2 regions of the Streptomyces longhuiensis genome follow, and region 1 is predicted to be linked to the other one. Evidence: riboswitches for the same ligand, from Rfam matches in the RefSeq annotation. Region 1 holds a riboswitch; the other holds the start of a gene.
The links. Region 1 has a riboswitch for thiamine pyrophosphate ahead of thiO (glycine oxidase ThiO). Riboswitches for the same ligand answer to the same signal wherever they lie in the genome.
Positions count from the first base shown of each region.

Region 2: linked by a shared signal. The riboswitch ahead of LGI35_RS39700 (purine-cytosine permease family protein) and the one ahead of thiO (glycine oxidase ThiO) in region 1 are both predicted to bind thiamine pyrophosphate.

Region 1 covers NZ_CP085173.1:3,091,115-3,095,317, reverse strand. The annotation lists gene LGI35_RS14470 (thiazole synthase) at 94-888, opposite strand; gene thiS (sulfur carrier protein ThiS) at 892-1,107, opposite strand; gene thiO (glycine oxidase ThiO) at 1,104-2,288, opposite strand; TPP riboswitch at 2,286-2,399, opposite strand; gene LGI35_RS14455 (avidin-fold protein) at 2,460-2,804, shown strand; gene LGI35_RS14450 (NAD(P)/FAD-dependent oxidoreductase) at 2,920-4,155, shown strand.
Region 2 covers NZ_CP085173.1:8,722,620-8,726,822, forward strand. The annotation lists gene thiD (bifunctional hydroxymethylpyrimidine kinase/phosphomethylpyrimidine kinase) at 1-199, opposite strand, end outside; gene LGI35_RS39700 (purine-cytosine permease family protein) at 196-1,635, opposite strand; TPP riboswitch at 1,628-1,722, opposite strand; partial or broken gene LGI35_RS39705 (nucleotidyltransferase domain-containing protein) at 1,824-2,319, opposite strand; gene LGI35_RS39710 (TetR/AcrR family transcriptional regulator) at 2,576-3,766, opposite strand; gene LGI35_RS39715 (MFS transporter) at 3,987-4,203, shown strand, end outside.

The DNA.
Region 1 (4,203 bases):
CAGGTGAGTGTACGAGCCGTCGCCGACACCCGGCTCCGCGGTCGCCTGCGAGCGGCCGTACTGCAGCAGAGCTGTAACCGTGCCGTACGGCCCTCAGAAAGCGGGCCGCTCCGGGTCCAGCCTGGCCATCCCGGACACGGGCGACGAGGCCTCGGCGAAGTGCCTGCGGGGGATCCGGCCCGCCCGGAACGCCAGCCGCCCCGCCTCGACCGCGTGCCGCATGCCCTCCGCCATCAGGGTCGGCTCCTGCGCGCGGGTGACCGCCGAGGCGAGCATCACACCGGCGCATCCCAGCTCCATCGCGAGCGCCGCGTCGGACGCCGTCCCGGCGCCCGCGTCCAGGATCACCGGCACGCGCGCGTGCTCGGTGATCAGCTGGAAGTTGTGCGGGTTGCGGATGCCGAGCCCGGAGCCGATGGGGGAGCCGAGCGGCATGACCGCGGCGCAGCCCACGTCCTCCAGCTTCCGCGCGAGCACCGGGTCGTCGTTCGTGTACGGCAGCACGGTGAAGCCGTCGTCGACGAGGATCTCCGCCGCGTCCAGGAGCTCGATCGGGTCGGGCAGCAGGGTGCGCTCGTCCGCGATGACCTCCAGCTTGACCAGGTCGGTGCCGAGCGCCTCGCGTGCGAGGCGGGCGGTCAGGACGGCCTCACCGGCGGTGAAACAGCCCGCCGTGTTCGGCAGCACCTGGATCCCCAGCTTCTGGAGGACGGAGAGCACGGAGCCCTGCACGCTCGCGTCCACGCGCCGCATCGCGACGGTCGTCAGCTCCGTGCCGGACGCGACGAGGGAGCGTTCCAGGACGTCGAGGCTGGGCGCCCCGCCCGTGCCCATGATCAGCCGGGACGAGAAGGACGTACCGCCGATGACCAAGGAGTCGTCAGCCATGGGTCAGCCTCCCTGGACCGCGGTGAGGACCTCGACGCGGTCCCCGTCCGTGAGTGCGGTGACGGCCCACTGGGTGCGCGGGACGACGGTTTCGTTGAGTGCGGCGGCGACGCCGGACGGTGCGCTGGTCAGCGCGGAGACGAGGGCGTCGAGCGTGGTGCCCGGGGCGACCTGGCGGCCCTCGCCGTTCACGGACACGTGGGTGACGGACACGGTCATACGGACTGCTCCACAGAGACGGGTGCGGGGACGGCGTCGAAGCGCCGCGGGGTGAAGGGGCGGGCCACTTCGGGGAGTTCGCCGGTGGCGAGCACGTGGGCCATGGAGTCGCCGGTGACCGGCGTGAGCAGCACGCCGTTGCGGTAGTGGCCGGTGGCGAGCAGCAGGCCCGGCAGTGCGGTCGGGCCGAGGATCGGGGCGTTGTCGGGGGAGCAGGGGCGCAGGCCCGCGCGGGTCTCCGTCAGCGGCAGTTCCGTGATGCCGGGCATCAGCTCGTGGGCGTCGCGCAGCAGCTCGTAGACGCCGCCCGCGGTGACCGTCGTGTCCCAGCCGAGCTCCTCGCTGGTGGCCCCGACGACGAGCTCGCCGTTGACCCGGGGCACCAGGTAGAGGTTGCCGCCGCGCACGACGGCGCGCACGGTGCGGCTCAGGAACGGCGCGTACACCTTCGGCACGGCCAGGCGCAGCACCTGCCCCTTCACCGGGCGCACCGGCGGCAGCACGTCGTCCGGGACCCCGGCGAGCCTGCCGCTGAGGCTGCCGCCGGCGAGGACGACCTGGTCCGCGTCGAGCCCGGTGCCGTCGGCGAGGACCACGCCGCGCGCGGCCTCACGGACGACTGCCAGTCGCTCGGCCCATTGCCGGTGGAACCGCACCCCGGCCAGCTCGCAGGCCGCTACAAGGGCCTTCGCGAGGCGTCTCGGGTCGATCTGGTGGTCGCCGTCGACGCGCAGGCCGCCCCGCACGGACGGGGCCAGCATCGGTTCGAGGCGCCGGCACTCACGGCCCGACAGCCACTCCGAGTCCAGGCCCGACTTGTGCTGGAGGGCGTGCAGTTCCCGAAGGTGCGCGCGGTCGTCCGAGTCGAGCGCGACGGCGAGGGTGCCGCACGCGCGGTAGCCGAGGTCGAGCCCGGTGGCCTCGGAGAGCTCGGCCGCGAACGCCGGATAGCGGCGCGCGGACTCCACGTTGAGGCCGAGGAGGGTCTGTTCGGCCTCGCCGTAGTGCAGTTCGGTGACGGCGGCGAGCATCCCGGCCGCCACCTGAGCGGCCCCGCCGCCCGGTTCGGGGTCCACGACCGCGGTGCGCAGCCCGCGCTGCGCGGCCCGCCACGCGGTGACGAGACCGATGATCCCGCCGCCCACGACCAGGACGTCGAAGCCTTCTGAAGTACGCGACATGGGCGTCCAGCCCCTCCCTTCGCCGGCATGACCCGGATCAGGTTCGTACGGTCGGAGGCCGTCCCAGCCTCCCTCTCAGCCCGGTACGTCCGGACTCCCGCGAGTGCTTTACGGTGGCCACCCTAACCCCCTCGATCGCTTTCCCGACGCCCAGTAAGGGAGCCCGCCCGCATGGCCCGTTCGCTCGACGGACTCGTCCTCGCCCCGGTCGCCGACCAGGCTCCAGGTCAGGTGGGTACGCGGACGCGGTTCGCGTACCACGAGGAGGACGGCCGGGTCTGGGCCGAGTACGCGGGCGGGGACGTGGTGCGCGGCCACCTCGTGGGCACCCGTGAGGGCGACCGGATCGACTTCAGGTACGTACAGCTGAAGACGGACGCGACGACCTCCTCCGGGCACTGTGTCTCGCTCGTCGTGGATCTTCCCGACGGGCGGGTGCGGCTGGACGAGACGTGGGAGTGGGAGTCGCAGGCGGGCAGCGGGACGAGCGTCGTCGAAGAGGTCCCCGGCGCCTGACGGGGCGGGCGCGGGGGCCGCAGCCGTCAAACCGGCGGCCGGTGTGGAAGACGTCACGGGACCGGAGTGACGCGGCCCGCTGACTGACTGAATGTCAGGTGCATATGGTGATCCGGTGAGCGAGCAGACCCAGAACCAGGCACCGGTGCCCCAGGCCGGACGGCACGTCGTCATCGTCGGCGCCGGGATGGCGGGGGTCCAGACCGCCGTGGCCCTGCGCGAACAGGGCTTCACCGGCGCCGTCACGCTGATCGGCGCCGAACCCCACCAGCCGTACGACCGGCCCCCGCTGTCCAAGGCCGTCCTGCTCGGCAAGGCCGAGGGGTCCGCCTTCGACGTCGACTTCGAAGCACTCGACATCACGCTCGAACTGGGCCGCGAGGTCACCGGCGTACGCCCCGCCGAGCACACCCTCGACACCGCCACCGGACCCGCCCCCTACGACGTCCTCGTCCTCGCGACCGGCGCCGAACCCATCAGGCTGCCCGGCACGGAGGACATCCCGGGCGTCCACCTGCTGCGCACGCTCGACGATGCCGAACGTCTGCGCCCCGTCCTCGCCGCGCAGCGCGACATCGTCGTCGTGGGCGCGGGCTGGATCGGTGCCGAGTTCGCCACCGCGGCCCGCGAGGCCGGATGCGCGGTCACCGTCGTCGAGGCGGCCGAGCGGCCGCTGGCCGGGGCGCTGCCCGAGGACGTCGCCGCTCCCATGGCCGCCTGGTACGCGGACGCGGGGGCGGAGCTGCGCACCCACGCGCGCGTGGAGCACGTCGAACCGGGTGCCGTCCTCCTCGACGACGGCACCCGGGTGCCCGCGGGAGCCGTCGTCGTCGGCATCGGGGCCCGCCCCGCCACCGGCTGGCTCACCGGCTCCGGCATCACCCTCGGCGCCCACCGCGAGGTCGTGGCGGACAACCGCCTGCGCACCTCCGAGCCCGATGTGTACGCGGTCGGTGACTGCTCGTCCTTCCCATCGGGCCGGTACGGCGAGCGCCTGATGGTCCACCACTGGGACAACGCGCTCCAGGGGCCCCGCACCGTCGCCGCCAACATCATCGGCGAGACCCCGGCGACGTACGACCCGGTGCCGTACTTCTGGTCGGAGCAGTTCGGCCGCTTCGTGCAGTACGCCGGGCATCACGCGGCCGCGGACACGACCGTGTGGCGCGGCGACCCGCAGGGCGCGTCCTGGAGCGTGTGCTGGCTGCGCGAGAGCCGTCTCGTCGGCGTCCTCGCCGTGGGCCGCCCGCGTGACCTGGCGCAGGGGCGCAAGCTCATCGAGTCCGGCGCCGCGCTGGACCCGCAGGTCATCGGCGACCCGGCCCGTCCCCTGAAGGCCGCCGTCGTATAACCGCCCGGCGCGGACGGGGGCCCTTTTGCGCGGCCGCGTTTCCCACTG
Region 2 (4,203 bases), 5.6 Mb from region 1:
CGACGGGGAGTTCCCACGCTCCCTGTACCCCCAGGGAGTTCTGCGCGGTGACGGCCGTCAGGACGCTCATGCCGTGGGCGCCGAGCGCCAGCATCGTCTTGAGGTCGGCCTGGATCCCGGCGCCACCGCCCGAGTCCGAACCGGCGACGGTCAGGACGCGGGGCGGCGCGACGCGTCCGGTGCTCGCGGGGGCGGTCATGCGCGGGCCTCCTGCTGCGGTGCGGTCCGGGTGCGGGCGGTCGGGCGGCGCAGCCTGAGGGGCGCGTACACGACGAGTGCGGCGACGAAGGCCACGTAGTACGCGAGGTCGGCGCCGTGCAGGGCCTTGGCGACCGGGCCCACGTACAGGCCGCTGTCCATGAACGGGACCGCGGCGGCGAAGGCGGCGACGAAAGCGAGGAGTCCGGGCCACCAGGGCTGCGGCCGGGCGCTCTCGGCGGCCAGGTCGACCGGCGCGCCGCCCCGGGCCCTGGCGCGCGCGAACCAGTCGACGGCCACGACCGCGACGAACCCGGGGATCCAGTAGCCGACGAACAGCAGCACGTTCTGGAAGCGGGCCGCGGTGTCGGCGGCGTGCATCCACAGCACCAGCGGGAAGCCGAGCACCGCGGCGAGCGCCGCCGCGAGCGGCCGCGGGACCCGGACGCCGATCGTCTGCAGGGCCAGCGAACCGCTGTAGTCGTTCATGGCGTTGCTGCACAGGGCCGCGAGCGCCACGGCGAGCAGCCCGAAGGAGCCGAGGACGCCCCCGCCGAGCAGCTCGTCGACCCCGCGCGCGGTCTGGTCGGTGAACACGGAGGCGCCCCACAGCCCGAGCGCCTGGACGGCGACGAAGGAGACGGTGACGCCGAGGAGCGTGAACCAGAACATGCGCTTACGGGATGTGGCGGCCGGGAGATAGCGGCTGAAGTCGCTGGCGTAGGGGGCCCAGGACACGGACAGGCTGAGCGCGATCGTGCTGGTGAGGACGAACGCGCCGGCCTGGTCGGCCCCGTGCGCGGTCCCGGTGGTGACCGGATGGACACCGTCGAGGAGCTTGACGGCCAGAACCACGAACGCGGCGGCCAGTACGAAGGTCATCAGCTTCTGGAGCCGGTGGACGGCCTCGTAGCCGAGCACGCCGAGCGCGCCCTGCGCCAGCATCATCACGAGCACGCCGACCCAGAAGGGCCAGCCGCACAGCCGGGCGAGCGCGTCACCGCCGAACAGACCGATCAGCGCGTCCCAGGCGACCGACGACAGCCACTGCAGGGCGCCGGGCACCGCGACGGCCCGGCCGAACGCGAGCCGCGCCAGCGGGAGCTGTCCCGCGCCGGTCGCGCTGCCCCACGTACCGAGATACGCGGTGGGCACGGCGCCGATCAGAGTGCCGATGACGACGGCGGCCAGCGCGGTGGCGAAGTCCAGGCCGAGCGCGATGCCGACGGTGCCGGTGAAGACGCCGGTCATGGTCAGGTTCGGGGCGAACCACACGGTGAACAGGCGCCCGGCGCCGCCGTAGCGGTGGCTCTCGGGGACCGGCGCGATCCCGCGGGCCTCGACCCGCAGGTCACCGGGCGCGGCGGGCATCCGCCCGTCGAAGACGGAGCGCGGTCCGGTGGTCCCGGTGCTGCTCGGGGCATGGGGCAACGACATTGGCTGACATCCCTCCGCCAGTGCTAACTGGTTCAGGTTCGACGGGTGTGATCTCAGCCCTCGTGCGGGGCACCCCGTGTCCGGTACGTCGGCAAGGGTAGCTTCCCCGTCCCGGGAGGCACAGCAGGGGGCGGTGACCCACGCGTCGGAGACGTGTCCCAGCGGGAGCGGGGGCTCAGAAACGAGGCTCAGAAGTGCGTGGTGATGCCGAAGGCGCCGCGCTGAAGTGCCATGTCGTGAACGTCCCGTTCACGAGGTTCATACCCTTGATGGAAGTCGACCTGCCGTTGGGCCGACAGACACGGCACGGTGACCCCGCCGATGGTGCCGGTCACGAAGCACGCGGCCGGTACACGAACGGACTTCGCGGATCGGGGGAGAACTGGACGGCGGTTCCGTCCGGGGCGAAGGCCAGTGGGTGTGCAGATCGATGTCGCGGCCGTCGGGAGTCGAGAGCACGAAGGGTTCCGGTCGCGCGTCGAGGGTCTCGGTGAAACCCTCGAGGGCCAGGGAGGCGACGACGCGGGGCTCCTGCTCCTGTCGGTACGTCAGATCCAGGTCGCCGTGTGCACGGGTCTGCTCGCCGACGAGCGCGTCGATGCCCCAGCCCCCGCCGATCCACACGTCGACGTCCGCCCGTCGTAGCGCCGCCAGAATGCCCAACACGCCCTCGCAGCCGATCATGTGGCGTCCGCAGGGGGAAGGCGACCCGGCGGCCGGCAGCGCGCGAAGGGCTTCCGGCGGCCCGGCGATCATGGAGGTCGGTGCCTTCGCGTCCCGGACGACGGCCCACGCCTCCGCGTGGCCGTCGATCCACCGGAAGTGCTCGAGCGTCAGATCGCGCGCGGCAGAGGACATGGGCGGGAGTCTCGCGATCGGCGGGCCGGACGGCAAGCCCGTATCGGCCGTTGTCCGGGGCGGCGGCAGGCCGGCCGCGGAGCTACGCGGCCGGGTTCTCGCTCAGGAGCAGTGCCGTGCCGAGTTCGGCGAGGCGGTCGGCGAGGTCCGGGCGGTCGCCTGTGGACCCTGTACGGGCCGCGTTGTCGATGACCGTCAGCACCGCGGTGACGACGATCCTGGCCTCGGCGGCGTCGAGCCCTGGGCGCACCTCGTCGAGCAGCCGCACCCACAGTGCCAGGTACTCCCGCTGATTCTGCCGGGCCGCCTTGCGCTCCTTCTCGGGGAGCTGGTCCAGTTCGCCGATCAGCAGGCCGATCAAGTGGCTCTGGCTCAGGGCGAAGTCGATGTACGAGCGCAGCAGCCGGTCGAGGGTCTGGCGCGGCGTGCCGGACGTGGCGAGTGCCTGTGCCGTGCCCGCGCGTCGCTGCTCGCCGCCGCGCATCACGGCGGCCACGAGCAGATCGGTCTTGGTCGGGAAGTGCTTGTAGATGCTGGGGCCCGTCGCTCCGGCGGCCTCGCCGATGTCGTCGGTGCTCACGGACTGGAAGCCCCGCTCGTCGAAGAGACGGATCGCCTCGACGAGGATCTCCTCTCGGCGGGAGACCGCGAGGTCCGCGTATCCGCCCGTCGCGGTTCCCGCCTCGGCGGCGGGACGAGCCCCGAGGGGGCAGTGCGCGGCGGCGTACGCGAGCCGGTACAGGAGCTCCTCGAAGCGGCGGCGCGGCAGCGACGTGCGGTGCCAGGAGATGGAGCCGAACACCGACAGGACGGACCACGCGAGGAGTTGCCGGTCGGACTCGTCGAGGCCCGGGCGCTCGTCCCCGATCAGTGCGGCGATCCGGTCGGCGACGTCGTTGAGGGCGCGCCGCTGTTCCTTGCGTCGGTCCTCCGGCAGGTGCCTGGCCTCGCGCTGCCACAGGACGGCCGAGCCGCGCCGGTCCATGGTCTCGTTGGCCGTCGCACGGAGATAGGTGTCCAGGTCGGGGGCCGCGTCGAGGGACACCGAGATCGCGCTGACCGTGGCGTCCACGACGTGGAGCAGCAGGTCGGGCTTGCCGCGGAAGTGCCGGTAGAGAGCAGGGGCGGTGATGCCCACCTCGGCCGCGACATCGGCCACCGAGACGTTGTGATAGCCGCGCTCGCGGAAGAGGCCGGACGCGGCGGCGACGATCCGGGCTTTACGGTCCGGGGGTCTGCGCGCGGTCGTCCGCCCCGACGCTTCCGTCTGCATCCCAGTTCGCCCCTCGCCGTCGTCCACTTCGGCAAAGGTACAACATCCGGGCGACCCGGTGATCAACAAGCGGGCTGGACGGCATGTCGTTAGAGGTAAATCACTCAGCTGCTCCACACCCTCGTCACTCTGAAGAATCAGCGTCCAACGTGTTGTGTGGGATGGTTAGGGATGCTTCACTTCCTGGTCACATCAGCCCCGTGGATCAGGGAGGGCCGTCATGGCCGTCGATCGACAAGAAGTGCCCGGCCCGCCGTCGGTGACCGCCGCCGGGTTCCCCGCGCCCGCCGTGAAGCGCAGGGCGTGGTACGTCCTCGCCCTGCTCGTCTGTCTGATGCTCGTCAACTTCGCGGACAAGGTCGTCGTGGCCCTGTCCGGCGTGGGGATGAAGAAGGAACTCGGTCTGGACGGCTCCCAGTTCGGTGTCATCCAGAGCA